Regions from separate parts of the Massilia sp. BGA-UO-ETr-WB1 genome, predicted to be linked through region 2. Evidence: predicted binding sites of a transcription regulator. Region 2 holds the regulator's gene; each other region holds the start of a gene.

What was found. The regulator LexA, encoded in region 2, represses DNA repair genes until DNA is damaged. The targets are predictions, from matches to a motif close to ACTGTATNNNNATACAGT.
Region 1: a site for LexA is predicted at 5,995-6,012, ahead of AC56DV_RS07130 (putative DNA modification/repair radical SAM protein). Genes of this name have one in related genera too.
Region 3: a site for LexA is predicted at 8,434-8,451, ahead of imuA (translesion DNA synthesis-associated protein ImuA). Genes of this name have one in related genera too.

Annotation. Positions count from the first base shown of each region.
Region 1 is NZ_JCAQOT010000021.1:537,543-547,457, reverse strand. Features, by position in the region: gene dnaK (molecular chaperone DnaK) at 1-1,671, shown strand, start outside; gene dnaJ (molecular chaperone DnaJ) at 1,797-2,927, shown strand; gene can (carbonate dehydratase) at 3,076-3,750, shown strand; gene AC56DV_RS07140 (potassium channel family protein) at 3,766-4,467, opposite strand; gene AC56DV_RS07135 (TrkH family potassium uptake protein) at 4,457-5,755, opposite strand; gene AC56DV_RS07130 (putative DNA modification/repair radical SAM protein) at 6,027-7,268, shown strand; gene AC56DV_RS07125 (UdgX family uracil-DNA binding protein) at 7,268-8,803, shown strand; gene AC56DV_RS07120 (TauD/TfdA dioxygenase family protein) at 8,876-9,751, shown strand; gene AC56DV_RS07115 (ABC transporter substrate-binding protein) at 9,769-9,915, shown strand, end outside.
Region 2 is NZ_JCAQOT010000025.1:112,927-122,841, forward strand. Features, by position in the region: gene folC (bifunctional tetrahydrofolate synthase/dihydrofolate synthase) at 1-1,068, shown strand, start outside; gene AC56DV_RS18660 (SPOR domain-containing protein) at 1,091-2,134, shown strand; gene AC56DV_RS18665 (CvpA family protein) at 2,152-2,640, shown strand; gene purF (amidophosphoribosyltransferase) at 2,680-4,203, shown strand; gene AC56DV_RS18675 (cystathionine gamma-synthase family protein) at 4,254-5,498, shown strand; gene AC56DV_RS18680 (glutathione S-transferase family protein) at 5,511-6,137, opposite strand; gene lexA (transcriptional repressor LexA) at 6,150-6,806, opposite strand; gene AC56DV_RS18690 (RpnC/YadD family protein) at 6,910-7,947, opposite strand; gene rpsF (30S ribosomal protein S6) at 8,112-8,489, shown strand; gene priB (primosomal replication protein N) at 8,521-8,823, shown strand; gene rpsR (30S ribosomal protein S18) at 8,825-9,115, shown strand; gene rplI (50S ribosomal protein L9) at 9,149-9,601, shown strand; gene AC56DV_RS18715 (replicative DNA helicase) at 9,711-9,915, shown strand, end outside.
Region 3 is NZ_JCAQOT010000025.1:14,079-23,993, reverse strand. Features, by position in the region: gene AC56DV_RS18255 (Do family serine endopeptidase) at 1-1,355, opposite strand, end outside; gene AC56DV_RS18250 (Hsp20 family protein) at 1,521-1,979, opposite strand; gene AC56DV_RS18245 (M61 family metallopeptidase) at 2,180-4,072, shown strand; gene AC56DV_RS18240 (sensor domain-containing diguanylate cyclase) at 4,161-5,105, shown strand; gene AC56DV_RS18235 (hypothetical protein) at 5,147-5,494, shown strand; gene AC56DV_RS18230 (alpha/beta hydrolase family protein) at 5,513-6,268, opposite strand; gene AC56DV_RS18225 (Y-family DNA polymerase) at 6,302-7,777, opposite strand; gene imuA (translesion DNA synthesis-associated protein ImuA) at 7,704-8,417, opposite strand; gene AC56DV_RS18215 (putative Na+/H+ antiporter) at 8,556-9,806, shown strand; gene AC56DV_RS18210 (DUF4262 domain-containing protein) at 9,822-9,915, shown strand, end outside.

The DNA of each region.
Region 1 (9,915 bases), on a different contig from region 2:
ACCAAAGCCGACAACGGCGATGCGTGGATCGGCGTGCGCGACAAGAAACTGGCGCCGCCGCAGATCTCGGCCGAAGTGCTGCGCAAGATGAAGAAAACGGCGGAAGACTACCTCGGTGAAGAAGTCACCGAAGCCGTGATCACCGTGCCTGCCTACTTCAACGACTCGCAGCGCCAGGCCACCAAGGACGCCGGCCGCATCGCCGGCCTGGACGTCAAGCGCATCATCAACGAACCGACCGCGGCCGCACTGGCCTTCGGCCTGGACAAGACCGACAAGGGCGACCGCAAGATCGCCGTGTACGACCTGGGCGGCGGCACCTTCGACGTGTCCATCATTGAAATCGCGGACGTGGACGGCGAGAAGCAGTTCGAAGTGCTGTCGACCAACGGCGACACCTTCCTGGGCGGCGAAGACTTCGACCAGCGCGTGATCGACTACATCATCGACGAATTCAAGAAGATCAACGGCCTGGACCTGAAAAAGGATCCGATCGCCCTGCAGCGCATCAAGGCTTCGGCCGAGCGCGCCAAGATCGAACTGTCGTCGTCGCAGCAGACCGAAATCAACGAGCCGTACATCGCCATGGCGAACGGCGCGCCGGTCCACCTGAACCTGAAGATGACCCGCGCCAAGCTGGAATCGCTGGTGGAAGAGCTGATCAACGCCACCATCGAGCCATGCCGCACCGCCATCAAGGATGCCGGTGTGAAAGTATCGGACATCGACGACATCATCCTGGTCGGCGGCATGACCCGTATGCCCAAGGTGCAGGAAAAGGTCAAAGAGTTCTTCGGCAAGGATCCGCGCAAGGACGTCAACCCGGACGAAGCCGTGGCCGTGGGCGCCGCGATCCAGGGCTCGGTGCTGTCGGGCGACCGCAAGGACTTGCTGCTGCTGGACGTGACCCCGCTGTCGCTGGGCATCGAAACCCTGGGCGGCGTGATGACCAAGATGATCCACAAGAACACCACGATTCCGACCAAGTTCTCGCAAGTGTTCTCCACCGCCGACGACAACCAGCCTGCGGTGACCATCAAGGTCTACCAGGGCGAGCGCGAAATCGCGGCCGGCAACAAGGGCCTGGGCGAATTCAACCTGGAAGGCATCCCGCCGGCATCGCGCGGCACGCCGCAGATTGAAGTGACCTTCGACATCGACGCCAACGGCATTCTGCACGTGGGCGCCAAGGACAAGGCCACCGGCAAGGAAAACAAGATCACCATCAAGGCGAACTCGGGTCTGACCGAGGACGAGATCCAGAAGATGGTGAAGGACGCCGAGCTGAACGCGGAAGAAGACAAGAAGGTCAAGGAACTGGCCGAGTCGCGCAACCAGGCCGACGCGCTGGTGCACTCGACCCGCAAGTCGCTGACCGAATACGGCGACAAGCTGGAAGCGGGCGAGAAAGAGAAGATCGAAGCGGCCATCACCGAGCTGGAAGGCTCGATCAAGGCCGGCGACAAGGCCGACATCGACGCCAAAGTGGCAGCGCTGTCGACCGCGTCGCAGAAACTGGGCGAGAAGATGTACGCCGACATGCAGGCGCAGCAAGCCGGCGCCGCGGGCGCCGAGGGCGGCCAGCAGCAGGCCGGCGGCCAGCAAGAGTCCAAAGCGCAGCAGGACGACGTGGTGGACGCCGACTTCAAAGAAGTCAAAGACAGCAAGTAATTAGCGTCCCTCAGAGTCCCCGGCTGCGGCCGCAAGACTGACGCCGAGCCGTGCATCCCTGCAAAGGGGCCGGCTCGGCTTTTTCGCATAATCAGTACCAGTAAATACAGCAAGGTGCCTACAACATGGCAAAGCGTGATTTTTACGAGATCCTCGGGGTCGCAAAGAATGCGTCCGAAGACGAGATCAAGAAGTCCTATCGCAAACTGGCGATGAAATACCATCCGGACCGCAATCCGGACAGCAAGGAATCGGAAGAGAAGTTCAAGGAGGTCAAAGAGGCCTACGAGATGCTGACCAACCCCGAAAAGCGCGAAGCGTACGACCGCTACGGTCACGCCGGCGTGGACCCGAACATGGGCGGCGGCGGCGGCGGCGGTTTCGGCGCGGGCGGCTTCGGCGATGCCTTCGGCGACATTTTCGGCGACATCTTCGGCGGCGGCGGCCGCGGCCGCAGTTCCGGCCCGCAGGTCTACCGCGGCGCGGACTTGCGCTACAACCTGGAAATCACGCTGGAGCAGGCCGCGCACGGCTTCGACACCACCATCCGCGTGCCGTCCTGGGACAAGTGCGACACCTGCCACGGTTCCGGCGCCAAGCCGGGCACCGCGCCGGTGACGTGCTCGACCTGCGGCGGCCACGGCCAGGTGCGCATGCAGCAGGGCTTCTTCAGCATCCAGCAGACCTGCCCGAAATGCCACGGCACCGGCAAGATCATCACCGACCCTTGCTCGCCTTGCGGCGGCGCCGGCCGCATCAAGCGCAACAAGACGCTGGAAGTGAAGATCCCGGTCGGCATCGACAACGGCATGCGCATCCGCTCGTCCGGCAACGGCGAGCCGGGCACCAACGGCGGGCCGCCGGGCGACCTGTACGTGGAAATCCACATCAAGCAGCACGCGGTGTTCCAGCGCGAGGGCGACGACCTGCATTGCGAAATGCCGATCTCGTTCGCGCGCGCGGCGCTGGGCGGTGAAATCGAAGTGCCTACGCTGTCGGGCAAGGTGTCGTTCACCATTCCCGAGGGCACCCAGTCGGGCAAGACCTTCCGCCTGAAGGGCAAGGGCATCAAGGGCGTGCGTTCCGGCTATCCGGGCGACCTGTTCTGCCACGTGGCCGTGGAAACGCCGGTCAAGCTGACCGACAAGCAGAAGGAACTGCTGCGCGAGTTCGACCGCGCCACGGTGGAGGGCGGCTCCAAGCACAGCCCGCAAAGCAAGACCTGGCGCGACAAGGTGAAGGACTTCTTCGAGTAAGTCGGCAAGAAGTTGGCAATAAGGCTGCAATAAGCGTCATTGCCTGGCGCAGATGATGCGCCGCACCAAATCAGGTAACATAGCACTATCCCGGACCGCCCCTTGCCACCCCGGCAAACGGGCGGTCTTCGCACGTATGAGAGGACATATGAGTGAACAAAACGTAAGCGGCTCCCCGTTGGCGGACCTGCTGGTCAACAACCGCGCCTGGGCCGATTCCATGGTCCAGCGCGATCCTGAATTCTTCAAGCGCCTGGAGCAGCAAGCCTCGCCGGAATACCTGTGGATCGGCTGTTCGGACAGCCGCGTGCCCGCCAACGAGCTGCTGGGCCTGGCTCCCGGCGACGTGTTCGTCCACCGCAACATCGCCAACGTGGTGGTGCACTCCGACCTGAACTGCCTGTCGGTGCTGCAGTTCGCCATCGAAGTGCTGAAAGTGAAGCACGTCATTGTCGTCGGCCACTACGGCTGCAAGGGCGTGCACGCCGCCATGACCGGCACCCGCGTCGGCCTGGTCGACAACTGGCTGCGCCATGTGAACGACGTGGCCCAGAAGCACGAGCGCTACCTGGGCGACGTGCTGCCCTCGCGCGAACGTGCCGAGCGCATGTGCGAGCTGAACGTGGTGGAGCAAGTGGTCAACGTGTGCCAGACCACCATCGTGCAGGACGCGTGGGACCGCGGCCAGCCGCTGACCGTGCACGGCTGGGTGTACGGCCTGAAGGATGGCCATCTGCACGACCTGGAAATGACCGTCAGCGCCGGCCACGAACTGGCCGGCCGCCTGGCCAGCCGCCTCGGCAAATACGCTGCCATCTCGTAAGGTCCCGCAGGGCGGCTACTTGCGTTTCGTGGAGCCGCTCGCGAACAGTTCGATCTTCCGGGTCGGCCCCGAGACGATCAGCAGATCGGCGGCTTGCACGTCGGTCTCGGGGGTGGCATGCTGAAAATCCGTGTGGGCGCGCTTCACGCCCACCACGGTTACGCCGTACTGTTCCCGCACCGCCGACTCCCGCAGCGTCTTGTTGAACGTTTGGGGTGGCGCGTGAATCTTGGCAATGGCGAAGCCGTCGTCAAATTCGATGAAGTCGATCAGTCGCCCGGTGATCAGGTGGGCCACCCGTTCGCCCATGTCGGCCTCGGGTGTAATCACGTGGTGGGCGCCCATGCGCTTGGCCAGCTGGCCGTGGTCCTGGTCGAGCGCCTTGACCCAGATGTCCTTGATGCCCAGTTCGGTGAGCACCATCAGGGTCAGCAGGCTGGCCGCGATGTCCCCGCCTATCGCCACGATGGCGTGCGCGAAGTCGGCGGCGCCCAGCTGCAGCATGACGCTTTCCTTGGTCGAATCGGCCTGGACCGCGTGCGTGAGCTTGTCCGCCCATAGCTGGACCCGCTCGCTGTCCTTGTCGATGCCCATGACATCGTGGCCCAGCCTGATCAGGGACTGGGCCACGGAACTGCCGAACCGGCCCAGGCCGATCACCAGTACGCTGTCGCCGGAAGAAAACGCGAACTGCTCTGTGAAAATTCTACCCAACAATTGGATGCTCCTCAGGATAGCGGTATGGCATGCGCCGTTCGCCCAATACCAGCGACGTTGCCAAGGTTATGGTGCCTATTCGTCCCAGGTACATCAGGATGATCAGCATGATCTGCCCCGCTGCCGGCAGCTCGGCGGTGATGCCGGTGGACAGTCCCACCGTGCCGAAAGCGGAGATGACTTCGAAAATGATGCGGTCGGTCGATGCCTGGCTCACCTGCAGCAGTACCATGGTGCCGATGACAACCATGATACTGCCAAGCACCAGGACCGTGATGGCCTGGCGCTGCGCGGAGGCGCCCACGCGCCTGCCGAAGGCTTCGCTGTCCGGATTGCCGCGGATTTCGGCCAGTACCAGCAGGAACAGGATCGCCACGGTGCCCACTTTGACGCCGCCGGCCGTGCCGGCGCTGCCGGCGCCGACGAACATGAGCAGATAGTGCAGCGCCCACGTCTCCCGGCTCGCCAGGGCCAGGTCGATCGAGTTGAACCCGGCGGTGCGCGCTGACACCGACGTGAACGCGGCAGACAGGATCTTGTCGGGAGGCGCCATGGCGCCCAGCGTGCCGGCATTGCTCCACTCGAAGTACAGCACGCCGCAGAACCCCAGCAACAGCAGGATGAGGCTGCCAAGCAGGGTCAGCTTGGTGTGCAGCGACCAGCTGCGCGGCGAGCGTATCTTGTCGCGCAAGTCGAACAGGACGGGAAAACCTATGCCCCCGAGAAAGATGGCAAGCATCAACGGCAGCAGTATCAGGGCGTCCGGGGCATACCGCATCACGCTGTCCGGGTGGATCGAAAAGCCGGCATTGTTGAAGGCGGAGACCGAGTGGAACAGCCCGCTCCATGCCGCTTCGCCCCAGCCCAAGCCATAGCGGAAGTGGAAGCGCAGGGCCAGCACCAGCGCCAGGATCAACTCCGAGGCGACGGTCACGGCCAGCACCAGCTTGGCCACGCCGGCGACGTCGCCCAGACCCAGCGAATGGGTTTCCGTTTGCGTAATGAGCTTTAGCCGCAGCCGCGGCGAGCGGTTGACCATCAGGCCCATCAGGGTCGCTGCCGTCATCATCCCGAAGCCGCCAACCTGGAACAGCAGCATGACTACGCCTTGCCCGAACGGCGACCAGTAGCTGCCTGTGTCGACCACCGCCAGTCCTGTCACGCACACAGCGGAGACCGAGGTGAACAGCGCGACAAGCAATGGTGCCGCTTCCGCCCCGGCGCGGCAGACCGGCATCATCAGCAGTAGCGTGCCGACAACAATCGCCAGCAGAAATGCGAATGCCACTGCTCTTGCAGGGTGTAACAGACGTTGTCTTATCATTGTTGTTGGTTTGCCTAGCAGTGGGGCCAGCAGCGGCGCGGCCAGCGAGCGCCGGTGTCGCCCGGGATTGTACTATGGCGCTTTGGCGCAGGCTTGCGCTGTCTGTCCAGTGCCCGCCGCGCCGATGCGCCACCGTCGCCAAGCCCGCCGCTGACCCGCGCTTGACCCGCCGATATTCGGCGCTCCGTGCCTGCCTGCGCTATACTGTGTTTATATACAGTATCGAGGGCAGCAAATGGAGCTCACCGACAAGCTTGAAATCCTGGCCGACGCCGCGAAGTACGACGCCTCCTGCGCCAGCAGCGGGGCGCCCAGGCGCAACTCCGTCGGCAAGGACGGCCTGGGCGCCAGCACCGGCATGGGCATCTGCCACAGCTACACGCCGGACGGCCGTTGCGTCTCGCTGCTGAAAATCCTGCTCACCAATTTCTGCATCTACGACTGCCAGTACTGCGTCAACCGCCGCACCTCCAACGTGCCGCGCGCCCGCTTCACGGTGCAGGAAGTGGTCAAGCTCACGGTCGATTTTTACCTGCGCAACTACATCGACGGCCTGTTCCTCAGCAGCGGCATCATCCAGTCGGCCGACTACACCATGGAGCAGCTGGTGGCCATCGCCCGCGAGCTGCGCGAAACGCACCAGTTCCGCGGCTACATCCACCTGAAAACCATCCCCGACGCCGATCCCGCCCTGATCGCCGCCGCCGGCCGCCACGCCGACCGGCTCAGCGTGAACATCGAGCTGCCGTCGCAGGACAGCATCGCGCGCCTGGCGCCGGAGAAAAACGTGCAAACCATCAAGCTGGCCATGGGCGCCATCCGCCTGCGGCTGGACGAAAAGGCCGAAGAGCCGAAAGCGCCCGCCTTCGCCCCGGCTGGGCAGAGCACGCAGATGATCGTCGGCGCCGACGCCAGCGACGACAAGCACATCCTGGGCACGGCCGAAACGCTGTACAGCAGCTACAAGCTCAAGCGCGTGTACTACTCGGCCTTCAGCCCGATCCCGGACAGCCCGAAAAGCGTGCCGCTGGCGCCGCCCCCCATGCAGCGCGAGCACCGCCTGTACCAGGCCGACTTCCTGCTGCGCAGCTACGGCTTCCAGGTCAGCGAACTGCTGCCCGGAGACGGCATGCAGCCCAGCAACCTGGCGCTGGACATCGACCCCAAGCTGGCCTGGGCGCTGGCCAACCGCGAGCATTTTCCGATGGACCTGAACCGCGCCGACCTGGCCATGATCGCGCGCGTGCCCGGCATCGGCCTGCGCAACGCGCAGCGCATCGTCGAGCTGCGGCGCCTGCGGCGGGTGCGCTACGCCGACCTGTCGCGGCTGCGGTGCAGCATGAAAAAGATCGCCCCCTTCATCATCGTGGCCGACTACGCGCCGGCGCGCGACAGCACCCCGTCTGAGACGTTGCGCCGCGCCATGGCCGAGGCGCCGCAGCAAATGAATCTGTGGCCGGAGCTGCAGGCGGCGTAATGGCCGGTTTCGCTCAACCCATTGTTGTGGCCGGCTTCGACGAGTGGCGCGCGGCGGCGCGCCGGCTGATCGTGCGCCGCGTGCCGCCCGAATCCGTACAATGGAGCTCACCTGGAGGCGGCGGCGACTTATTCGGCGCCGTGGCCGGCCCGGCTCCCGTGCCCGGTACTGCCGATCAGCCCGTTGCGCCCGCGATAACGCGCGCAGCTGTTGGCGTTGCCGCCGCCTCGGTTACCGCGGCGCCCGCTGCGTGCGCATCGTCCGCATCGCCTGCCGACTCCGCCTTGCCCGCCATGCGCATTCCGCGCGAGCTGATGGAGCTGCTGCAAAGGGCCGCCTGCTATCGCGCGGAAGACCGCTGGGCCTTCCTGTACAAGATCCTGTGGCGCTGGCAGCAAGGCCAGCGGGAGGTGATGTCGATGGCAGACGAAGACGGCAACCGCTTGCACGGCATGGCGCGCGCCGTGCGCCGCGAAGAACACGACATGCACGCCTATTTGCGCTTCCGCGAACGGCCGGCGGGCGAGGGCGCGCCGCGCTTCGTTGCCTGGTTCGAGCCCGCGCACGACGTGCTGCCGCAGGTGGCGCAGCATTTCGCCGCCCGCATGGGCCGCGCCACCTGGCTCATCGCCACGCCGGAGGCCACCGTGCTGTGGGACGGCGCCGCGCTGCACGCCACCGGCCCGCTCGCGCGCGGCCCCGCCGACATCGAGGACGCCGGCGAAGCGCTGTGGCTCACCTACTACCGCAGCATCTTCAACCCCGCGCGCCTGAACCCGGACGTGATGCATGGCCATGTGCGTTCGCGCTTCTGGAAGAACATGCCGGAAGCGGCGCTGGTGCCAGAGATGGTGTCGCAAGCCGCCGCCGGCGCGCGCCGCGTGGGGCAGGCCAGCGCCGTGGGCCGCCGCAGCGGCGCCACCATCCCCATCGCGCCCGAGAAAGCGCAGCCCGGGCGCCAGCAGCCGCACACGCTGGACGAATGCCGCCGCTGCGAGCTGTGGGAGCACGCCACGCAAGCCGTGCCGGGGGAGGGCGCGCGGAAGGCGCGCATCATGCTGGTGGGCGAGCAGCCCGGCGACCAGGAGGATCTACAGGGCCACCCCTTCGTCGGCCCGGCCGGCGCGCTGCTCGACCGCGCGCTGGCGCAGGCCGGCGTGGAGCGCGGCAAGGTCTACGTCACCAACGCCGTCAAGCACTTCAAATGGGAACCGCGCGGCAAGCGCCGCCTGCACAAGACCCCGGCGCAGAAGGAGATCCTGGCCTGCCATTACTGGCTGGAGGGCGAGCTGGAGCAGGTCGCCCCGCAAGTGGTGGTCGCGCTGGGCAGCACCGCGCTGAAAGCCGTGCTCGAAGACAGCCACGCCGCGCTGAAAGACTACATGGATCAGCCGGTGCAGCATGCAGGCCGCTGGGTGGTGGCCACCTACCACCCCGCCTTCGTGCTGCGCGTCCCCGGCGCCGACGAAAAAGACCGCGCCCTCGCCGCCATGGTCGCCGCGCTGCGCGCCGCTGCGAAAATCGCATATGAATAGCCGATAAGCTTCGTTTTCTTCATGAAGGGAGCGGCATAGACTGGGGGCATATTCAACGCAAGGACCAGTGCCATGTCTGCCGTTCTCAGTCCCCTTCAAACTTTCGACATCAAGGTTTTCGACGCGCCGCTCGGGGCGGAAGTGACGCAGCTGGATCTGTCGCAACCGCTCGGCAACCGCGACTTCCAGCGCCTGCACCGCGCGCACCTGGACCACCACGTGCTGGTGTTCCGCGACCAGCGCATCACGCCGCAACAGCAGGTGGCGTTCAGCCGCCGCTTCGGCCCGCTGCAGATCCACGTGCTGCGCAATTTCCAGCTGGCCGAGGCGCCCGAGGTGCTGGTCATTTCCAATATCATCGAGAACGGCCAGCCCACAGGGCTGGGCGACGCGGGCCACTTCTGGCATTCGGACCTGTCGTACAAGGACAAGCCTAGCCTGGGCTCCATGCTGCACGCGCAGGAGCTGCCGGAGGAGGGCGGCGACACGCTGTTCGCCAATATGCACCTGGCCTACGAAACGCTGCCGGTGGCCTTGCGCCGCGCCGTCCAGGGCCTGCGCGCGGAGCACAGCTATCTGGCGCAGTACGAGGAGCTGCGGCGCCGCAATCCCTTCCGCCCGCAGCTGACGCAGGAACAGATCGATGAAGTCAAACCGGTGCTGCAGCCGGTGGTGCGCGTGCACCCGGAGACGGGCCGCCGCGCGCTGTTCGTCAGCGAGCACTTCACGACGCGCATCGTGGGTTTGCCGGAGGACGAGAGCAGGGCCCTGCTGGCGGAGCTGTTCGCGCACAGCGTCAAGCCGGAACACATCTACCGCCACCAGTGGCGCCCGCACGACATGGTGTTCTGGGACAACCGCTCGCTGATGCACCTGGCGGCCGGCTGTCCGGCGCACATGCGCCGCAAACTGTACCGCACCACCATCGAGGGCGACGTCCCGTTCTGACCATACCTGGAGCAAGCATGAGTAAATTGAAGTTCATCGCCGCCGCCGCCGCCGCCGCGCTGGGCCTGAGCGCGCAGGCGCAGGCCGAAGGCCGCATCCGCATCGCCGAGCAGTACGGCGTCACCTATCTGCTGCTGAACATTGCGCAGGACCAGAAGCTGATT
Region 2 (9,915 bases):
TTGTACATCAAGCCGCACTTCCTGGACTTCAATGAGCGCGCGCGCGTCAACGGCGACCTGGCCAGCGACGAGGCGCTGGTGGCCAGCTTCAACGTGGTGGAAGCCGCGCGCGGCGACACCATGCTGACGTATTTCGAGTTCACCACCCTGGCCATCATGCACTTGATGGCCAACGCGGGGCTGGACGTGGCGATCCTGGAGGTGGGCCTGGGCGGCCGCCTGGACGCGGTCAACGTGATCGACGCCGACGTTGCCATCGTCACCAGCGTGGATATCGACCATACCGATTACCTGGGCGACAACCGCGAGCAGATCGGCTACGAGAAGGCCGGCATTTTCCGCTCCGGCAAGCCGGCCATCTGCAGCGACCCGGTGCCGCCGAAGTCGCTGATCGACTACGCCGAGGGCATCGGCGCCGACCTGTGGCTGATGGGCCGCGATTTCAACTATTCCGGCGACAAGCAGCAGTGGAACTACGGCGGCCGTTCGCAGCGCCGCAATTCGCTGGCTTACCCCAGCCTGCGCGGCGCCAACCAGCTGCTGAACGCGTCGGCCGTGCTGGCCGCGCTGGAAGCGCTGAGGATCGAACTGCCGGTGGGCGCGCAGGAAGTGCGCACCGGCCTGGTGACGGTGGAGCTGCCGGGCCGCTTCCAGGTGCTGCCGGGCCGCCCGACCGTGATCCTGGACGTGGCGCACAATCCGCACGCCGCGTCCGCGCTGAACCAGAACCTGGGCAATATGGGCTACCACCCGTACACCTTCGCCGTGTTCGGCTCGATGCACGACAAGGATATCGACGGCGTCATCAAGGCCATGTCCGAGCACGTGGACCACTGGTGCCTGGCCACGCTGCCGTCGCCGCGCTCGGCGAGCGGCTCGGAACTGGCCGCCAAGGTGCAGCTGATCCAGGAAGACAAGCCGGAACGCACCGTGCATATATTCGACGATCCGGCACAAGCTTTTGCAAATGCGATGAGTCGTGCCAGCGAGAATGATAGAATTGTGGTCTTCGGATCTTTCCTGACCGTTGCCGGCGTCATGGCAGCGCGAAAATCTGCACTTCACTGACATCACCGACTGAAAATCACGCATGGGCTTGTTCTCGAAACTCAGTAAAAACAAGCAGGAAGCCGCTGGCCAGGACAGCGGCTATTACACCAGCGCAGCCGACACGGCCGCGCTGGAGCGGGCCAAATCCAAGCGTGCCAGCGCCGCCGACCGCAACACCGACGGCGTGCGCCGCAGCCGCGCCAAGGATGGGGCCGCCGATCCGGTCTTGCCCGAAAAGAAACGCGCGCGCCGCCGCCTGGTGGGCGCGATCGCCCTGGCGCTGGCGGTTGCAGTCGGCTTGCCGATGCTGCTGGACTCCGAGCCCAAGCCGCTGGCGTCCGACATCGCCATCCAGATCCCAGCCAAAGACAAGCCGGCCGATGCCGCTTCCGCAGCGGCCGCGCCGGCAGCAGCGCCGCCGTCCGCCGTGAATGCCGCCGATGCGCTCGACAAGACCGAGGAAATTGTCAAGGAAACACCGCCCGCCAAGCCGGCTGCCGCTGCCGCACCGGTTGCGCCCGGCGCGCCCGTTGCCGCCGTGACCGCGCCGGTGGCGACCGAGCTGAGGCCGCATGCCGAGTTGGCCAAGCCGAAGGACAGCGTCAAGGAAAGCCTGAAGGAAGGCAGCCGCGCCGCCGAAGCCAAGCTGGAAGCGGAAGCCAAGGCCAAGGCGGAAGCCAAGGCCAAGGCCGACGCGAAGGCCAAGGCCGAGGAAATCCGGCACGCCAAGGCGGAAGCGGACGCCAAGGCCAAAGCCGAGCACGACGCCAAGCGCGCCAAGGCGGAAGCCGACGTCAAGCCGAAAACCGAGGACGCCGCGCGCGCCATGGCCATACTGGAAGACAAGCCGTCGGATACCAAGTACCTGGTGCAGGTGGCCGCCGTGGCGACGCAGGAAAAAGTGGACGAATTGCAAAGCAAGCTGAAGGAAGCCGGCATCAAGTCCTTCACGCAGAAGGTGACCACAGCCAGCGGCGCCTTGACCCGTATCCGCGTCGGCCCGTTCCCGAACAAAGAGGAAGCCGAAAAAGTGCGCGCCAAGTTGAGCAAAATCGGCCTGAGCAGCTCCCTGGCCACCTCCTGACCTGAGTTTGTGCCGACGTGACGCTATTCGATTACCTGGTGATATTCGTGCTGATCGCCTCCGTTGTCATCAGCACCCTGCGCGGCCTGGTCAAGGAAATGATTTCACTGGCCAGCTGGATCGTCGCCTTCGTGGTGGCCAACGCCTACGGCGCCGAACTGGCCAAGATGCTGCCGGAACTGGTGCCGGGCGAAGTGGTGCGCCTGATCCTGGCGTTTATCGTATTGTTCATCGGCGTGCGCATCCTGATGGGACTGCTGGGCATGGCAGTCGATGCGTTGATCAAGGCGGGCGGCCTGAGCCTGGCGGACCGGGGCCTGGGCGGCCTGTTCGGCCTGGGGCGGGGGCTTGTAATCGTGCTGGCCGCAGTCATATTGTGCGGCATGACCACGATCCCGCAGCAGGATTTCTGGAAGAACGCGCTATTGAGTCCGCTCGCGGAGACCGGAGCGCGCACCGTGAAGCCTTTCCTGCCCGCTGCCTTCGCGCAGCATGTGCAATTTTAGAATTCTTTAAATCCGTAGTACCAGTCCAGGAGCACTACCATGTGTGGCATCGTCGGCGTCGTATCCCATCAACCCGTCAATCAAATGCTGTATGACGCCTTGCTGCTGCTGCAGCATCGCGGCCAGGACGCGGCGGGCATCGCGACCAATCACAGCAGCATGTTTTCCATGCACAAGGCCAACGGCCTGGTGCGTGACGTTTTCCGCACCCGCAATATGCGTTCGCTGCAAGGCAATTCGGGCATCGGCCACTGCCGCTATCCGACCGCCGGTTCGTCCAGCGAAGAGGAAGCGCAGCCGTTCTACGTCAACGCGCCGTTCGGCATCACTTTGGCACACAACGGCAACCTGACCAACTGGGAACAGCTGAAGCAGGAAATGTTCAAGAACGACCGCCGCCACATCAACACGGACTCCGACTCGGAAGTGCTGCTGAACGTGCTGGCGCATGAAATCCAGACCGCCACTACCGGCCTGAACCTGGACCCGGACGCCATCTTCAAGGCCGTCACCGTGCTGCACCGCCGCGTCAAGGGCGGCTACGCCGCCGTGGCGCAGATCGCCGGCGTCGGCCTGCTGGCTTTCCGCGACCCGAACGGCATCCGCCCGCTGTGCCTGGGCATCAATGAAACCGAGCAGGGCACCGAATACCTGATCGCCTCCGAATCGGTGGCGCTGGAAGGCATGGGCTTCCGCTTCGTGCGCGACGTGGAGCCGGGCGAGGCCATCTTCATCGACGCCGACAAGCAGCTGCACGCGCGCCAGTGCGCCGACAACCCGCAGCTCAATCCTTGCGTGTTCGAATTCGTCTACCTGGCCCGTCCGGACTCCGTGATCGACGGCGCCTCGGTGTATGCCACCCGCCTGAAGATGGGCGAGTACCTGGCCGACAAGATCAAGCGTGAAATCCCGGACGGCGAGATCGACGTGGTGATGCCGATCCCGGACTCGTCGCGTCCGGCCGCGATCCAGCTGGCGCTGCGCCTGGGCGTGGAATACCGCGAAGGCTTCATCAAGAACCGCTACATCGGCCGCACCTTCATCATGCCGGGCCAGGCGGCGCGCAAGAAATCCGTGCGCCAGAAGCTGAACGCCATCCCGCACGAGTTCAAGGGCAAGAACGTGCTGCTGGTGGACGACTCCATCGTGCGCGGCACCACCTCGCGCGAGATTGTGCAGATGGCGCGCGACTCCGGCGCCAAGAAAGTGATCTTCGCTTCGGCCGCGCCGCCGGTGATCTACCCGAACGTGTACGGCATCGACATGCCGACGCGCGACGAGCTGATCGCCTACGGCCGCACCACCGAGGAAGTGTGCAAGGAAATCACCGCCGACTACCTGGTGTACCAGGACATCGACGCGCTGAAACAGTCGATCACCGACGTGAATCCGAAGCTGACCAAGTTCGAAGCGTCGTGCTTCGACGGCATCTACGTCACCGGCGACGTGTCGCCGGACTACCTGGACAAGCTGGAATACAACCGCCACAACCCGAAACCGGCTGCGGCGGAGGATACCGGCCGCACCCAGTTGAACCTGAACGCAGCGACCGCCGAAGGCTGATGTCGCAGCCCGGTGCCCCACGGCACCGGGCTTTTTTTTGACCGAAGATCATGACAGAAAAGAAAAATTACGGTTTCACCACCACCATCCTGCACAACGACCGCCAGAAGGGCATCGAGCACGGCTCGCTGCACAAGCCGGTGCACACCTCGGTGGCCTTCGGCTACGGCGACGCGCGCCAGCTGGCCTCGGTGTTCCAGGGCAAGGAGCCGGGCTTCCGCTATGGCCGCCAGGGCAATCCCACCGTGTCGGCGCTGGAAGACAAGGTGAACAAGATGGAGCAGGGCGTGGCCACCTTGTGCTTCGCCACCGGCATGGGCGCCATCGGCGCCGTGTTCCAGGCGCTGCTGCGCGCGGGCGACCACGTGGTGTCGTCGTCCTTCCTGTTCGGTAACACCAACTCGCTGTGGCAAACCGTGGCGGGGCAGGGCGTGGCGGTCGATTTCGTCGACGCCACCGACGTGGCCAATGTGACGGCCGCCATCCAGCCGAATACCCGCATCGTGTTCGTCGAAACCATTGCCAACCCGCGTACGCAAGTGGCGGACCTGAAGCGGATCGGCGAGCTGTGCCAGGAGCGCGGCATCCTCTACATCGTCGACAACACGATGACCACGCCGTATCTCTTCCTGCCGAAGTCGGTGCACGCCGGCCTGGTGGTCAACGCGCTGACCAAGTCGATCTGCGGCCACGGCAATGCGCTGGGCGGCAGCCTGACCGACACCGGCGCCTACGACTGGACGCGGTTCCCGAACATTTTCGAGAACTACAAGAAGGCGGCGCCGGCGCAGTGGGGCATCACGCAGATCCGCGCCAAGGGCTTGCGCGACTTCGGCGCCTCGCTGGGGCCGGAGGCGGCGCACCACATCGCGGTCGGCGCCGAAACGCTGGCGCTGCGCATGGAGCGCACCTGCGCCAACGCCAAGGCGCTGGCCGAACTGCTGGAATCGGACGAGCGCGTGGCGGCGGTGTACTACCCGGGCCTGAAGTCGCATCCGCAGCACGCCATCTCGGCGGAGCTGTTCCGCGCGCATGGTTCGCTGCTGAGCTTTGAGCTGAAGGACGGCATCGATTGCTTCGATTTCCTGAACCGCCTGAAGCTGGCGGTGCCGGCCTCCAACCTGGGCGACACGCGCACGCTGATCATCCCGGTGGCGCACACCATCTTCTACGAGATGGGCGCGGAGCGCCGGGCGTCGATGGGGATTGCGGAATCGCTGATACGCGTGTCGGTCGGCATCGAGGACACGGCTGATTTGCTAGAAGACTTCAGCTGCGCGCTGGAAGCCTGCTAAGCGCAGGCGGCGTTACCAGGGCTGCGCGCCTTCCATGTGATATGGATGGCGCCAGCCCGGCAGCGCCGCGATGCGGTCCAGCCAGGCCTGCACGCGCGGCGGGTAGCCGACGTTGGCCTGCTCCGGCCAGTACATATAGCCGCAGATGGAAAAGTCGGCCATGCTGACGTGGTCGTCGAGCAGGAAGGCGCGGCCGTCGGACAGTTCTTCCTCCAGGCGTTCGATGTCGGCGTTGAAGCGGTTGCGGAACCACGGCAGCACGGTGCCGGCGTAGGCCGCCGGATCGAACTTCTGCCCATAGCGCAGGTGCGCCATCGAGAAGCCGATGCGGTTGGCCTCCCAGAACAGCCATTCGCGCACGCGCTCCAGGCGCTGCTGCGTTTCGCCGCCAAACGCTGTCAGGTGTTCGGCCAGGTGCAGCAGGATGGCGTTCGACTGCACGTAGGCCTGGCCGTCATGCACCAGCAGCGGCACTTCGCAGTACCTGGACAGGCTGCGGAAAGGCTCGGGGCGCCCGGCGCGCTCCAGGCGCAGGTCAATCTCTTCATACTCGTGCGGCACCTTGGCCACTTCCATGGCCAGCTTCACCTTGTAGCTGTGGCCGGACTCGCAATTGCCGTAGAGTTTGAAAGCACCCATTGTTGCTCTTTCTTAGTGCCAGCTGCGCAGCAGGCCGACCGCCAGTCCTTCCAGCGCGAACTCGTCCGCCTCCGGATTGACGGTGATTACTTTGAAATCCGGATTTTCAGGAAACAACTCGATGGTGGAGCCGGTCTTCTGGTAGCGCTTGACCGTCACTTCGTTGCCGATGCGGGCCACGACGATCTGGCCGTTCTTGGCGCTGTCCACCTTTTTGACGGCCAGCAGGTCGCCGTCCATGATGCCGATGTCGCGCATCGATTCGCCGCGCACCTTGAGCAGGAAGTCGGGCTTGGCGGAAAACAGGGCGGGGTCCACGCTGTAGCTGGTTTCCAGGTTTTCCTGGGCCAGGATGGGCGAACCGGCGGCCACGCGGCCGATCAGCGGCAGCGACATCATGTTGGACGCGGCGGCGGCGGCCGCATTGGCCACCTTGGTGGCGGCGCTTTCGGCATGCGCGCCCAGCAGGCGGATGCCGCGCGAGGTGCCGGCCGCGATCTCGATGGCGCCCTTGCGCGCCAGCGCCTGCAGGTGCTCCTCGGCGGCGTTGGCCGATTTGAAGCCCAGTTCGTTGGCGATCTCGGCGCGGGTGGGCGGGAAGCCGGTATTGTCGATGGCATCCTTGATCAGATTAAGGATTTGTTCCTGGCGTGCGGTGAGCTTGATCATGGTGCGTTTCGCTCTGAGAGCTGTGGATATAGACAGACTGTATTTTTGTACAGTGTGAGCGCTAATGCAAGGGATTTCATTGCTGCTCGCGAAATATTTTCACTTAGCGGCCGTCAAATACGTCATCCAGAGCGTCCGCACGCAGAATCTGCCCCTCCCAGCTGGCCAAGTCGGCCTTCGATGCCTGCTCGATACGCCGCGTAGTGTCCGGCGGCAGCGGACCGAACCGCAGCTTTAGCAGCCGCGTCAGTGCTTCCCGGTGTCCTGCCAGCAGGCCTTCTTCCCGGCCCTGTTCCCGGCCTTCCTCCCGGCCTTCCTCCCGGCCTTCTTCCCGGCCTATTGCGCGGCCCGCCTGACGCCCTTCCTCGAGGCCTTCCTCACGGGCCCTTTGCTTGTGCATCTTGATGATGAGATTTTCGAATGGCATAGTCATGCTCCTTTCAAGCTCAACAACTTTCGCACCCAACTGTTGCTGAAGCGGCGCGGGTATTGCCATCATCCAGTCTAGTACATCGAACAGGTCCAGGATGCGCTGCGTGCTCCATTGCCGTTCGTGCATCAGTGTGGCCAGCCTTGCTTTCCACTCGAAGCGCAGTTGGGGCTGGTGGCGCGTGTGCAGTGTCATGAGATGGGCCACGGTCAAGATCGCAAAGGCGTTATGGCTGGCTAGCAGTCTTTCCAGGTGCGGCCAGTAGTCCATCAGCTTGACGGTGGGGTAGTGGATACTGGTTTCGCAGCCGAGCGCAGTGTAGCCGAACCAGTCGGGCCGCCAGGCTGGGGAGGGGTCGGCCAGGATCACCAGCGTGGCGATGGGGCACTGGAAGCGGTCGTACAGGCGGTAGTGATAGGTGAAGATGCGCGCGGCGAATTCCATCTCGCGGCGGCGCTGGATCTCGAGATGAATGTAGAGCAGCTGATGCGCGCCGTCCCGCCCGCGCACTTGCACCAGCTTGTCGAGCCGCCTGCGGCCCAGGCTGGCGTCGCGCGCGATCTGCGACAGTTCCTGGTCCAGGAAGCTGTAGCCCAGTTTCCAGTCGATGGCGTCGTGCGCCTGGGGGAAGAAGAAAGCCATGAATTCGCGGAAATAGCGCATCACGGCGGTCTTCCATGGGGTGTCGTAGTCGTCGGCGGGCGGTTCCATGGCTGGTAGCATGCGCGCAGCCGGGGTGGCCGGCTTTGCGCGGGGTCAAGGCGGGCTGCTGCTTGATTTTTCAGCGGAAAGGCGCTATAGTCGCGGGCTTACCTCTTCCCACACCCGTCTTGACGCCGGGGTGGGCTATATTCACAGTCCTTAAGGGAGTTTTCATGCGTCACTATGAAATCGTATTTATCGTCCATCCGGACCAAAGCGAGCAAGTGCCCGCGATGATCGAACGTTACAAAGCCAGCGTGACCTCGCGCGGCGGTAACGTACATCGCGTGGAAGATTGGGGCCGCCGTCAAATGGCTTACTCGATCCAGAAACTGGCTAAAGCACACTACATCTGCATGAACATCGAGTGCGACAACGAGACCCTGGTCGAGCTGGAAACCGCATTCAAATTCAATGATGCCGTGCTGCGTCACCTGACCGTGAAAATGAAGAAAGCGGAAACCGCTCCTTCGCCGATGATGAAGTCGGTACAACGTGAAGACGCGGCCAAGAGCCATCGCGCCGAAGCACAAGCAGCTGCAGCGGCCTAATCGGCCAGTCGAGTATTGACCAGGAACTGAACTGAACCAGCTACAGGTAACCGCCCTCATCACCGAACGGGACACCATCAGGTACACCCCGGCCGGCATGCCGATTGTCACTGCAACCTTGCAGCACAGTTCGCAGCAGATGGAGGCAGGCATCGCCCGCCTCACCGAATTCGAAGTCCCGGCCCTGGCGGCAGGGGATCTGGCAAAACGGTTCGAAGCGGCGCCCCTGGGTGGTGTTTATCGGTTCACAGGATTCCTGGCCAAGAAAAACCGCAATAGCAGAAGCCTGGTGTTTCACATCATTGATTTTAGTTTATTAGATACAGGAGCCTAAAATGGCATTCGGTAAAAAGTTCGACAAAAACAAGCTCAAGCTGAAAGAAAAGCGCAAGCAACAGAATCCTCTGTTCAAACGTAAGAAGTTCTGCCGCTTCACCGCTGCAAACGTTGAGCAAGTGGACTACAAAGACGTAGACACGCTGAAAGATTTCGTCCAGGAAAACGGCAAGATCATGCCAGCACGCCTGACCGGTACCAAGGCGCACTACCAGCGTCAAGTTGACACCGCCATCAAGCGCGCTCGCTACCTGGCCCTGCTGCCGTACACCGATCTGCACCACGCTTAATTAGCGCAGTCAGATTAGAAACTGGAGAGAACTATGCAAATCATTCTGTTGGAAAAAGTTGTTAACGTCGGCAACCTGGGCGACGTGGTTAAGGTCAAGGACGGCTACGCACGTAACTTCCTGATCCCGCAAAAGCTGGCCCGCCGCGCCACCACCGCCGCTGTGGCTGAATTCGAAGCCAAGCGCGCCGAACTGGAAAAAGCTGCTGCCGTTAAACTGGCTGCCGCTCAAGCCCAAGGCGAGAAACTGAACGGCATGACCGTGACCGTTTCGCAAAAAGCCGGTGTTGACGGCCGCCTGTTCGGTTCCGTGACCAACTTCGACATCGCCGAAGCGCTGACCAAAGCTGGTTTCGCTGTTGAAAAGGCTGCCGTGCGCATGCCTAACGGCCCGCTGAAAGTCACCGGCGAGCACGCCGTTTCGGTATCGCTGCACACCGACGTAGTGGTCGACGTGACCGTTGCCGTCGTTGGCGAAGCTGCCTAAGTTTAGTTGTAGAGAAATCTACGGATAGACTGTTGTACATATAGAAAAGCCGGGCTTGCCCGGCTTTTTTATTTTTTGCCCTTGCACCGAAGCAGGTATAATTCGCGCCATGAACACCCCCTCCGATCCACAGGTAGATTCGCTACGCATTCCGCCGCATTCCATCGAAGCAGAACAGTCCGTCATCGGCGGCCTGCTGCGCGACAATGCCGCGTTCGACCGTATCGCGGATTTCATGAATCCCGACGACTTCTACCGCTATGATCACCGCATCATCTTCGAACAGATCGTCCGCCTGATCAACGGCTCCAAGC
Region 3 (9,915 bases), 99 kb from region 2:
TAGGCCGCCGCGCCGCCCGCGCCTTCGATCAGCAGGCCGGAATTGATGCCGGACTGGCGCTTCTCGACCGGGTCCAGCGGGCGCAGCTGCAAGCCCAGCCGGACCTTGCTGCTGGCGCCGTCGTCGGCGCGGGCCACTTCGGCCACCTTGTCGGCCGCGTTGCCCAGCTTGCCGGTCAGTTCGATGGCTTTGCCCTGGCGCCACACTTCCAGCGTCACTTTATCACCCGGCAGGGCCACGCCCACCACGGCAGGCAGGTCGCCCGAGGCGATGATCTTCTGGCCGTTGATCTTGCGGATCACGTCGCCCGACTTCACGCCGGCCTTGTCGGCGGGGCCGCCCGGCTCCACGTTGGCCACCAGCGCGCCTTCCGGCGTGTCGAGCTTGAAGGAGTCGGCGAAGGCCTGGTCCACTTCCTGCACCGTCACGCCCAGCTTGGCGTGCGCCACTTTGCCGGTGGTGACGATCTGGTCCTTGATCTTGGTCGCCACGTCGATCGGAATCGCGAACGACAGGCCCTGGTAGCCGCCGGTCTGGCTGTAGATCTGCGAGTTAATCCCGATCACCTCGCCGCGCGTGTTGAACAGCGGACCGCCCGAGTTGCCGGGGTTGACCGCCACGTCGGTCTGGATGAAGGGAACATAGCTGTCTTCCGGGCCGAGCGAGCGGCCCTTGGCGCTGACCACGCCGGCCGTGACCGTGCTTTCCAGGCCGTACGGCGAACCGATGGCCAGCACCCACTCGCCCACCTTCAGGTCCTTGGTGCGGCCCAGCGGCACCACCGGCAGGTTCTTGCCTTCGATTTTCAGCACCGCCACGTCGGTCTTCGGATCGGAGCCGAGCACCTTGGCGCGGTATTCGCGGCGGTCGGTCATCTTCACCGTCACTTCGCTGGCGTCGCGCACCACGTGGGCGTTGGTCAGGATCAGGCCGTCGGGGCTGATGATGAAGCCGGAGCCCACGCCATGGGTCGGCACCGAGCGCTCGCCGCGCTGCTGGCCGGGCTGCTGGAAGCGGCGGAAGAATTCGAAGAAGGGGTCGTCGCCGAAGGGATCGCGGCCGCGCGCCTGGGCGCCGTCGTAGCCGGTCTTGGTGCTGCCGGTGACGCTGATGTTGACCACGGCGGGTCCGTTGCGTTCGGCGATCACGCTGAAGTCGGGCATGGAGATCATGGGCGCGGCGACGGGAACGGCGGGCGCGGCGGCGGCGGGCGCGGCAACGTTCTGCGCCTGGTTGGCCACGGCGCCGGCATTGTTTTGTTGCACCACCACGGCACCGCCTGCGCCCAGCGCACCCAGCACGGCCAAGGCAGCGACGCCACGTTTCATGGTTACGGAAACAGGTTGTTTTTGCATTTCTGCACTCCCGATGGAATGTGGTTTATCGATGACTCCAATATGGGGGAAGAGACTTAGGCGCCGCTTAATCTCCCGGACCGTTACTTCCGGTTACAACCGCACGCCAGACGTGCAACTGGCCGGATTGCCCGGCCAGTGGTGCTACTTGCTTACTGTTGCAGCTTAAGCGGCTTGACGCTGCTCCAGCGCGGCGACGTTGTCAGTGCCGTCGATCGCGATCTTGCGCGGCTTCAGCGCTTCCGGCACTTCGCGCACCAGTTCGATGGTGAGCATGCCGTTGTCGAAGGAGGCGCCGGTCACTTTCACGTGGTTGGCCAGCTGGAAGCGCTGCTCGAAATCACGCGCCGCAATGCCGCGGTGCAGATAGGTGCGCTCCACGCCGTCGCGCTGCTTGCGGCCGACAATGTGCAGGCTGTCGCGCTCGCTGGTGATATCGATTTCCGAACGGCTGAAGCCGGCCAGCGCCATCACAATACGGTACTGGTCTTCGGAGACCAGCTCGATGTTGTACGGCGGGTAGCTGGGCTGGGCGTCGCCGCGCTGGGCGTCGTTCAGCAGCTGGGCCAGGCGGTCGAAACCGATAGCGGAACGATACAGTGGGGTCAGGTCAAAAGTACGCATGATGGATATCCTTTCAAAGTTAAGCGATATGGTCTTCCGGTCCCCTTCTGGGCAACCGGTGCATCCGATATACGGTTGCCGCCAGGAGCTTTCAAGAGCCAGGCTGCAAAAATTTTTGCGGTACATTTCGACACAAAGCGATGTTTCCTGCGTGCTACACTCGGCCTCTTTACTCCTCCACTTTCCGCTCCATGACTGCTATGCGCAAAACCCTGCTGGCCCTGCTGCTCAGCGCCGCCCTGACCGCCCACGCTGACCCGATCCCCGCCCCGGTGGACCAGCCCTACCCCGGCACCATCGTGCTGAAGGTGGACGCGTCCAACACGTCCCAGCAGATTTTCCGCATCACCGAAACCATTCCCGCCAAGCCCGGCAAGCTGACCCTGCTGTACCCGCAGTGGGTGCCGGCCAACCACGGCCCCAGCGGCCCGCTGAACCAGTTCGCCGGCCTCAAGCTCACTGCCAACGGCAAGCCGCTGGCCTGGAAGCGCGACACCGTCAACGTGCACGCCTTCCACCTCGAGGTGCCGCGCGACGCCAAGGCGGTGGAAGTGGAATACCAGTACCTGTCGCCCACCGAGCCCAACCAGGGCCGCACCACCATCACCGGCGAGATCCTGGGCATCCAGTGGCACTCGATGGTGCTGTACCCGGCCGGCCACACCACGCGCCGCATCACGGTGCAGCCCAGCCTGACGCTGCCGGAAGGCTGGCAGTACGGCAGCGCGCTGGAAACCGTGGAACGCAAGGGCGACACGGTGCAGTTCAAGGCGCTGGACCTGGAAACCATGGTCGATTCGCCGCTGTTCGCGGGGCGCTACTTCAAGCGCTACGACCTCGACCCGGGCGCGAAAATCCCGGTGCACCTGAACGTGGTGGCCGACACCGCCGAAGCGGTGGAAGCCAAGCCGGAGCAGATCGAACTGCACCGCGCCATGGTGCAGCAGGCCTACAAGCTGTTCAACTCCTACCACTACCAGCACTACGATTTCCTGCTCGCGCTGAGCGAGGAATTCGGCGGCGTGGGACGCGAGCACCACCAGTCCAGCGAGAACGGCGTGAAGCTCGACTACTTCACCGACTGGAACAAGGCCGAGTCCGTGCGCGGCCTGCTGCCGCATGAATTCACGCACTCGTGGAACGGCAAGTTCCGCCGCCCGGCCGACCAGAACGTGCCCAACTTCAACACCCCGCTGCAGAACAGCCTGCTGTGGGTGTACGAAGGCCAGACCCAGTACTGGGGCCAGGTGCTGTCGGCGCGCTCCGGCATGCTCAGGACGGAAAGCGTGCGCGACATCATGGCGGCCAACGCGGCCCGCTACGACAACCAGCAGGGCCGCAGCTGGCGCCCTGTGCAGGACACCACCAACGACCCCATCATCAACGGCCGCCGTCCGCTGGGCTGGAGCAACTGGCAGCGCAGCGAGGACTACTACAACGAAGGTGCGCTGATCTGGCTGGACGTGGACACCAAGATCCGCGAAATGTCGAACGACACCAAGTCGCTGGACAACTTCGCGCGCAACTTCTTCGGCATCGACAACGGCGCCTACGTGGCCAACTACTACACCTTCGAGGACGTGGTGAAGGCGCTCAACGCGATCGAGCCGCACGACTGGGCCGGCTTCCTGCGCGCGCGCCTGGACGGCACCGGCCCGGCGCCGCTGGACGGCTACGCGCGCGCCGGCTGGAAGCTGGTCTACACCGACACCCAGACGCCTTACCTGAAGGCGGTGGAAGAGCGCAGCAAGATGGCCGACTTCCAATACTCGCTGGGCTTCTCGCTGAACAGCGAAGGCAAGGTCGAAGCGCTGCAATGGGAAGGCCCGGGCTTCAAGGCCGGCATCGGCGGCGGCACCACGGTGCTGGCCGTGAACGGCGCCGCCTACAAGGCCGAGGTGCTGCGCGCGGCCGTCACCGCCGCCAAGACCGGCGGCAAAGCCGACGCCAAGCCGATCGAGCTGCTGGTCAAGAAGGGCGCGAAATACCGCACCATCCTGCTCGACTACCACGGCGGCCTGAAATACCCGCGCCTGGAACGCATCCCCGGCACGCCGGACCGCCTGCAAGCCATCCTGTCGCCGCTGAAATAAAGCGCCTTGCGCCTTTGTCCGGGACAACTCGCTTGCTGCCCCGGACTGCGGTTATACTGGGCTTCCCTCGATAGCCTGGAAACCGTCCATGGACGATCCCGTCAGCATCGCTGCCCTGCTGGAAGAAAATGCCCGCCTGCGGCTGGAAGTGGCCGCGCTGCGCGGCCGGGACCGCATCTTCCGCTCCCTGCTCGACCACGCCCCGCTGCTGATTTCCACCAAGGACCTGGAAGGCCGCATGACCATGGCCAACCGCCATTTCGAGGTGCTCGACGGCTACGATGAAAGCAGCTTCGTCGGCCGCAGCGTGTTCGACCTGTTCCCGCCCGAGATTGCCGAGCAGCTGTGGCGCAACGACCGCCGCGCGGCGCAGGAACAGCGCGCCGTGCAGGAGGAGGAAGCGGTGTACCACCGCGACAAGACGCTGCACACCTACATGACCGTGAAATTCCCCCTGTACGACGAACACGGCCAGGTGAACGCCACCTGCGCCGTGTCCACCGACATCACGCAGACCCGCGCCGCCGAGGACAGCAGCGTGACCGACGAACTGACCGGCCTGAAGAACCGGCGCTATTTCAACATGCGCTTTTGCGAAGAGCAGAAACGCGCCCGGCGCGACGGCCGCCTGCTGACCTTGCTGCTGCTGGACGTGGACCGCTTCAAGGAATACAACGACCACCACGGCCACCCGGCCGGCGACAGCGTGCTCAAGGCCGTGGCGCACAGCATGCGCGCCGCGCTGCACCGGGCCGGCGACCTGTGCTTCCGCATCGGCGGCGACGAGTTCGCCTGCCTGTACAGCAGCGGCGGCACCGGGGAAAGCCTGGAACTGGCCGGCGAGATCCGCTCCGCCATGGCCGCGCACGCCATTGAACACCGCGCCAATCCGCCCGGCGGCAAGGTCACGCTGTCGATCGGCGCCGCCTTCCTGGCGCCCGGCGCCGAACTGGGGCGCGACGAACTCTACCAGCTGGCCGACCAGGCGCTGTACCGTGCCAAGCACCTGGGCCGCGACCGCGTGGCGACCTAGCCGCTGCGGACGATTGGGGCGATTTGGTGTATGCTGCGGGCATGAACCAAGACACCGACATCCAGCTCAGCGGCCCGTTCAAGGCCACCGACGGCGCCGGCCGCGCCATCGACATCAAAGCCATCCGCATCTTCGACGAGGGCTATGGCGTCATCGACCTGTACGTGGACCTGGCGGCGCCCGCGTCCGACGGCCTGCACAAGGACAAGAAACTGATCGCCGAGATCAGCGCCCGCCTGCGCAGCCTGGGCTACGCGGGGCCGGACCTGGTGCCGGGCGACCCGGTGATCCAGGAAAAGAAACTGATCGTGCTCGACACGCCGGACGAGTTCCTGCCCTTCGCCGTGCGCAAGGGTTTCAAGGACTTGTCGTCCGAATTCGACGAGTAATCAGCGTCTAATCAACGTCTACAGATAGCGGCTGCTCCAGGCCGCGATCAGGTCGGCCACGTAGGCGGCGTCCTCGCGCCGCGTCAGCAGGTGGTCGGCATCGTCCAGCGAGACGAAACTTTTCGGGTGGCGCGCGGCCATGAAAATGTCCATCGCATTGCGCACCGCCACCGTATCGTCGCCCGGCGCGTGCATCACCAGCAAAGCCTTGCGCAGCCCCGCGATATGCTCGCGCAGGCTGTGCCCGCCCACGTCCTCCACGAACTGCTGCTTGATGCGGAACGGCCGCCCCGCCAGTTGCACCTGGGCCTCGCCGTCGGCGGCGATCTGCTCCAGGTGGGCGCTGAACATATTGGTCACATAGGCCGGCTCGCCCGGCGCGGCGATGGTCACCACCGCCTTCGCCTCCGGCACGCTGGCCGCCGCCGCCAGCACCGCCGCGCCGCCCAGGCTGTGGCCGATCAGCAGGTGCGGGGCGGCAAACTTCTCGCGCAGGAAATCGGCCGCCTCCACCAGGTCGGCCACGTTGGACGAAAAATTGGTGTTCTCGAACTCGCCCCCGCTGGCGCCCAGGCCGGTGAAATCGAAGCGCAGCACGGCGATGCCGTGCCCGGTGAGCGCCTGCGCGATGCGGCTGGCGGCGATCACGTCCTTGCCGCAGGTAAAGCAATGGGCGAACAGCGCATAAGCTTTAATGGCGCCGTCCGGCGCATCCAGGCGCGCCGCCAGCTGGTGGCCGCTGGCGCCGGTGAATTCGTGTCGTTCTGCACGCATGATGTATTCCGTAAAAAGAGCCGTACCCGCAGTCTAGCCGAACAAGCCGTGCAGATACCAGCGCGGCTCGGCTTCGCCCTCCTTCGCCCCCAGCCGTTCGCGGAACACCCAGTAGTGGGCATGGTCGGCGCCCTCGGCGATGAAATAGTCGCGCGTCTGCCCGTCGCTCCACCAGCCGGCCTCGATGCGCTCGGCGTTCGACACCATGCGCAGCGGCGACATGTAGAACGGCCGGTGGTCGCGCATCAGCAGCGCGATCGGCTTGGGCAGCAGCCAGGCCGGGCGCGGCAGGCTTTGCGGCGGCATGCGCGCGCTCACGTCGGCCGGGCGCAGCTTGTCGTGCACCGGCACCCAGGCGTTGGCCAGCTCGGGCCGGTAGTCCGCCTGCGGCGACGCCTTCAGCACATTGTCCGCCCCCAGCCGCGCCACCAGCAGCTCGAACAGGCGCTCGCGGTCCTCCTTGCTGCCGCCCGGCTCCGGGAACAGCGAGTCGGTGGGCGGCAGCATGGGCTGCACCTGCGCCGCCTCCAGGCACAGGCCGATCACTGGCGCCGCCAGCTCGGTCTTGGCCAGGCGCTCCTTGAGCAGGCGCAGCAGGTGGTCGTCGCGCCACACCGGCTCGGCCAGCGCGATCTCGATGGCGGTGGGCGGGCGCGCCACCTTGCCCCGCTCATGCTCGAGCAGCAGCTTGACGCGCTCCACCGCGAACTGGCGCGCGCACAGCCAGCCCACCATCTGCTGCAGCAGGCGCTGCGCGCCGTGCAGCAGCGCGTCCGCGTGCTCGATGCGGTCGAACAATTCCAGCCTGGCGCTGAAGGTGGGCGGCGCCTCCACCCACTCGTACAGCTCGGGCGCCTCGCCGTGCGCCTCGTCCAGCATGTCGAGCAGCGCGCGGCCGCAGCGGCGCTGCAGGCCGGGGCGCGGCAGCCGCCGCAAGTCCGCCAGCGTCAGGCAGCCCATGCCCTCGAACCACTTGAGGAAGGGGCGCGCCGGCGGCGGCAGGCTGCTGGGCAGCGGCGCCAGGCGCCGCGCCATGCTGTCGATTTTCAAACAGCGCCCGCCGCCGCTGCGCGCCAGCAGCCAGGCGCCGCGCGCGGTGGGCGCGCAGCTCAGCACGGCGGTAAAGCCCAGCGCCCGCATGCTGCCGCGCACCAGCGCGCACAGCCGGCGGATGCCGCCGAACAGGCGCAGGCTGGCGCCGATGTCGATCAGCAGCGTGGCCTCCTCGGCCTCCGCCACCAGCGGCGTGTAGCGCAGCAGCGCCATGGCCACCGCGTGCGCCGCCTCCTGCTCGCGCAGCGGGGCGCGCTCGTGCAGCTGCGCGTCCGGCGCCATCAGCAGCGCGCCGCCGCGCCGCATGCCCAGCCGCACGCCGGCGGCATGGGCCAGCGGCGACAGCGCCAGCACGCCATCCTGCTCCAGCACCACGCTGCAGTTATCCTCCGACCAGCTGGGGCAGAAGACTTCGAGCGGGAGCCGTGGCAGGTAGAGGCCGATCCAGAGACGCATGACGCTGTAGCAAAGAAGGTGGCAAGGGCAGGAACAGCGGCGCGTCGCGCTGCGGTCCCCGGCGTTTGATGAATTCGATGCGGATGCCGCCCGGCGCCGAGCGCAGCGCCAGGCGCAGCGGCGCCGGCGAGGCGTCCTGCGCGGCGGCAAGCGGGCGCATCAGGCAGAACAGGGTGTCGCCGCTTTGCGCCGCCAGGTGCAGCCGGCGCAGGTTTTCGCTGCGGATCTGCTGCTGCCACAGCAGCAGCGCGCCGCAGCAGCCGCTGCGCAGCACCTGTTCGGCGGCCCACAGCGCGTCCCCGCTTTTTCCCGTGCTGCGTATCCACACCATTTGTCCCGGCGGCAAGCCCAGCGCGGCCAGCGCCAGTCCCTGCGGGATCTGCGGCGGCGCCAGCAGCACCACCGGGCGCTTCGAGGCCGCCACCAGCGCCGGACGCAGCAGGCGGATTTCGCCGATGCCCTGCTGCTGCAGCATCAGCTCGGTGAGCGTGCCCAGCGGCCAGCCGCCGCCCGGCAGCTGGGCCGACAGCGCCGCGTAGCCGGTGTCCACGCAGCGCGTGGCCGAGTGCGCCAGCTGCGACGCCAGCCACAGCGACGGATGCAGGCTTTCGGGAGCGGCAAGGGTGGAAGGACTGAGCATGGTTGCAAACACGGATACTGTACAAATACACAGTACTATTTACTCCCGGTTTTGGCAAGGACTACTTACGGTTTGTTCCACTGGGAAAGCTTGCAGATGCTGTAAGATGGGCATTAAAACCATACCTGATAGGCATCAATGACCACCATCCAGCTGATCGGCGCCATCCTGTTCGGATGCGCCCTGGTGCACACCTTCGCCGCCAAATCGTTCGAGATCCTGGCCCACCGCCACCCGCGCCACGCCGGCCTGCTGCACCTGCTGGGCGAAGTGGAAGTGGTGTTCGGCTTCTGGGCCGCCATCCTGATCGTGGCCATCGCCATCGCGGCGGGCGGCCAGAACGCCATCGCCTACGCCGAATCGCGCCAGTACACCGAGCCGCTGTTCGTGTTCGTGGTGATGGTGGTGGCCGCGTCCTGGCCGGTGCTCAACGCGGTGCAGCGCGCCCTGCAGGCGCTGGCGCGGCTGGCGCCGATGCGCAATGAACTGGCGCTGGCCTGGCTGGGCCTGGCGCTGGTGCCGCTGGCCGGCTCCCTGATCACCGAGCCGGCCGCCATGACGCTGGCCGCGCTGACGCTGGCGCCGCTGGTGTTCCGCGACGGCATGCCCGAGCGGCTCAAATACGCCGCGCTGGGCGTGCTGTTCGTCAACGTGTCGATCGGCGGCACGCTCACTTCCTACGCCGCGCCGCCGGTGCTGATGGTGGCTGCCACCTGGGGCTGGGACAGCGCCTTCATGGCCAGCCAGTTCGGCTGGAAAGCCACGCTGGCGGTGCTGGTCAACGCCACCGCCATCTGCTTCGTGCTCAAGCGCCACCTGCAGCCGGCCGGCGCGCCGGCCGATGGCGGCGGCCCGGCGCAGGTGCCGCTGCTGGTGTCGCTGATCCACCTGGGCCTCCTGGCGGGGGTGGTGCTGCTGGCGCACCATCCGGTGATGTTCCTCGGCCTGTTCCTGCTGTTCCTCGGCTTCACGCAAGCCTACCAGCGCTACCAGCAGCCGCTGATCCTGAAGGAAGGCTTGCTGGTGGGCTTCTTCCTGGCCGGGCTGGTGGTGCTGGGCGGCATGCAGCAATGGTGGCTGCAGCCCATCGTCTCGAGCCTGGCGCCGGTGGCGCTGTTCTTCGGCGCGCTGGGCCTGACCGCCATCACCGACAACGCCGCCCTGACCTACCTCGGTTCGCTGATCGACGGCATGACGCCGCAGGCGCAATACATGCTGGTGGCGGGCGCCGTGGCCGGCGGCGGCCTGACGGTGATCGCCAACGCGCCCAACCCGGCCGGCGTGTCGCTGCTGCGGCGCGGCTTCCAGGACGAATCGATCGGCGCCATCGGCCTGCTGCTGGGCGCCCTGCCGCCCACCGCCGTGGCCGCAGCAGCCTTCTTCCTCTAAACCCAGGAGCCCGCCATGCCCGAACACAATCACGCATTTTCCGACTGGCCATTTGCCGACAGCGTCAACACCGTCACCTTTTGCACGGATAAAGTGGCGCACCAGGCCT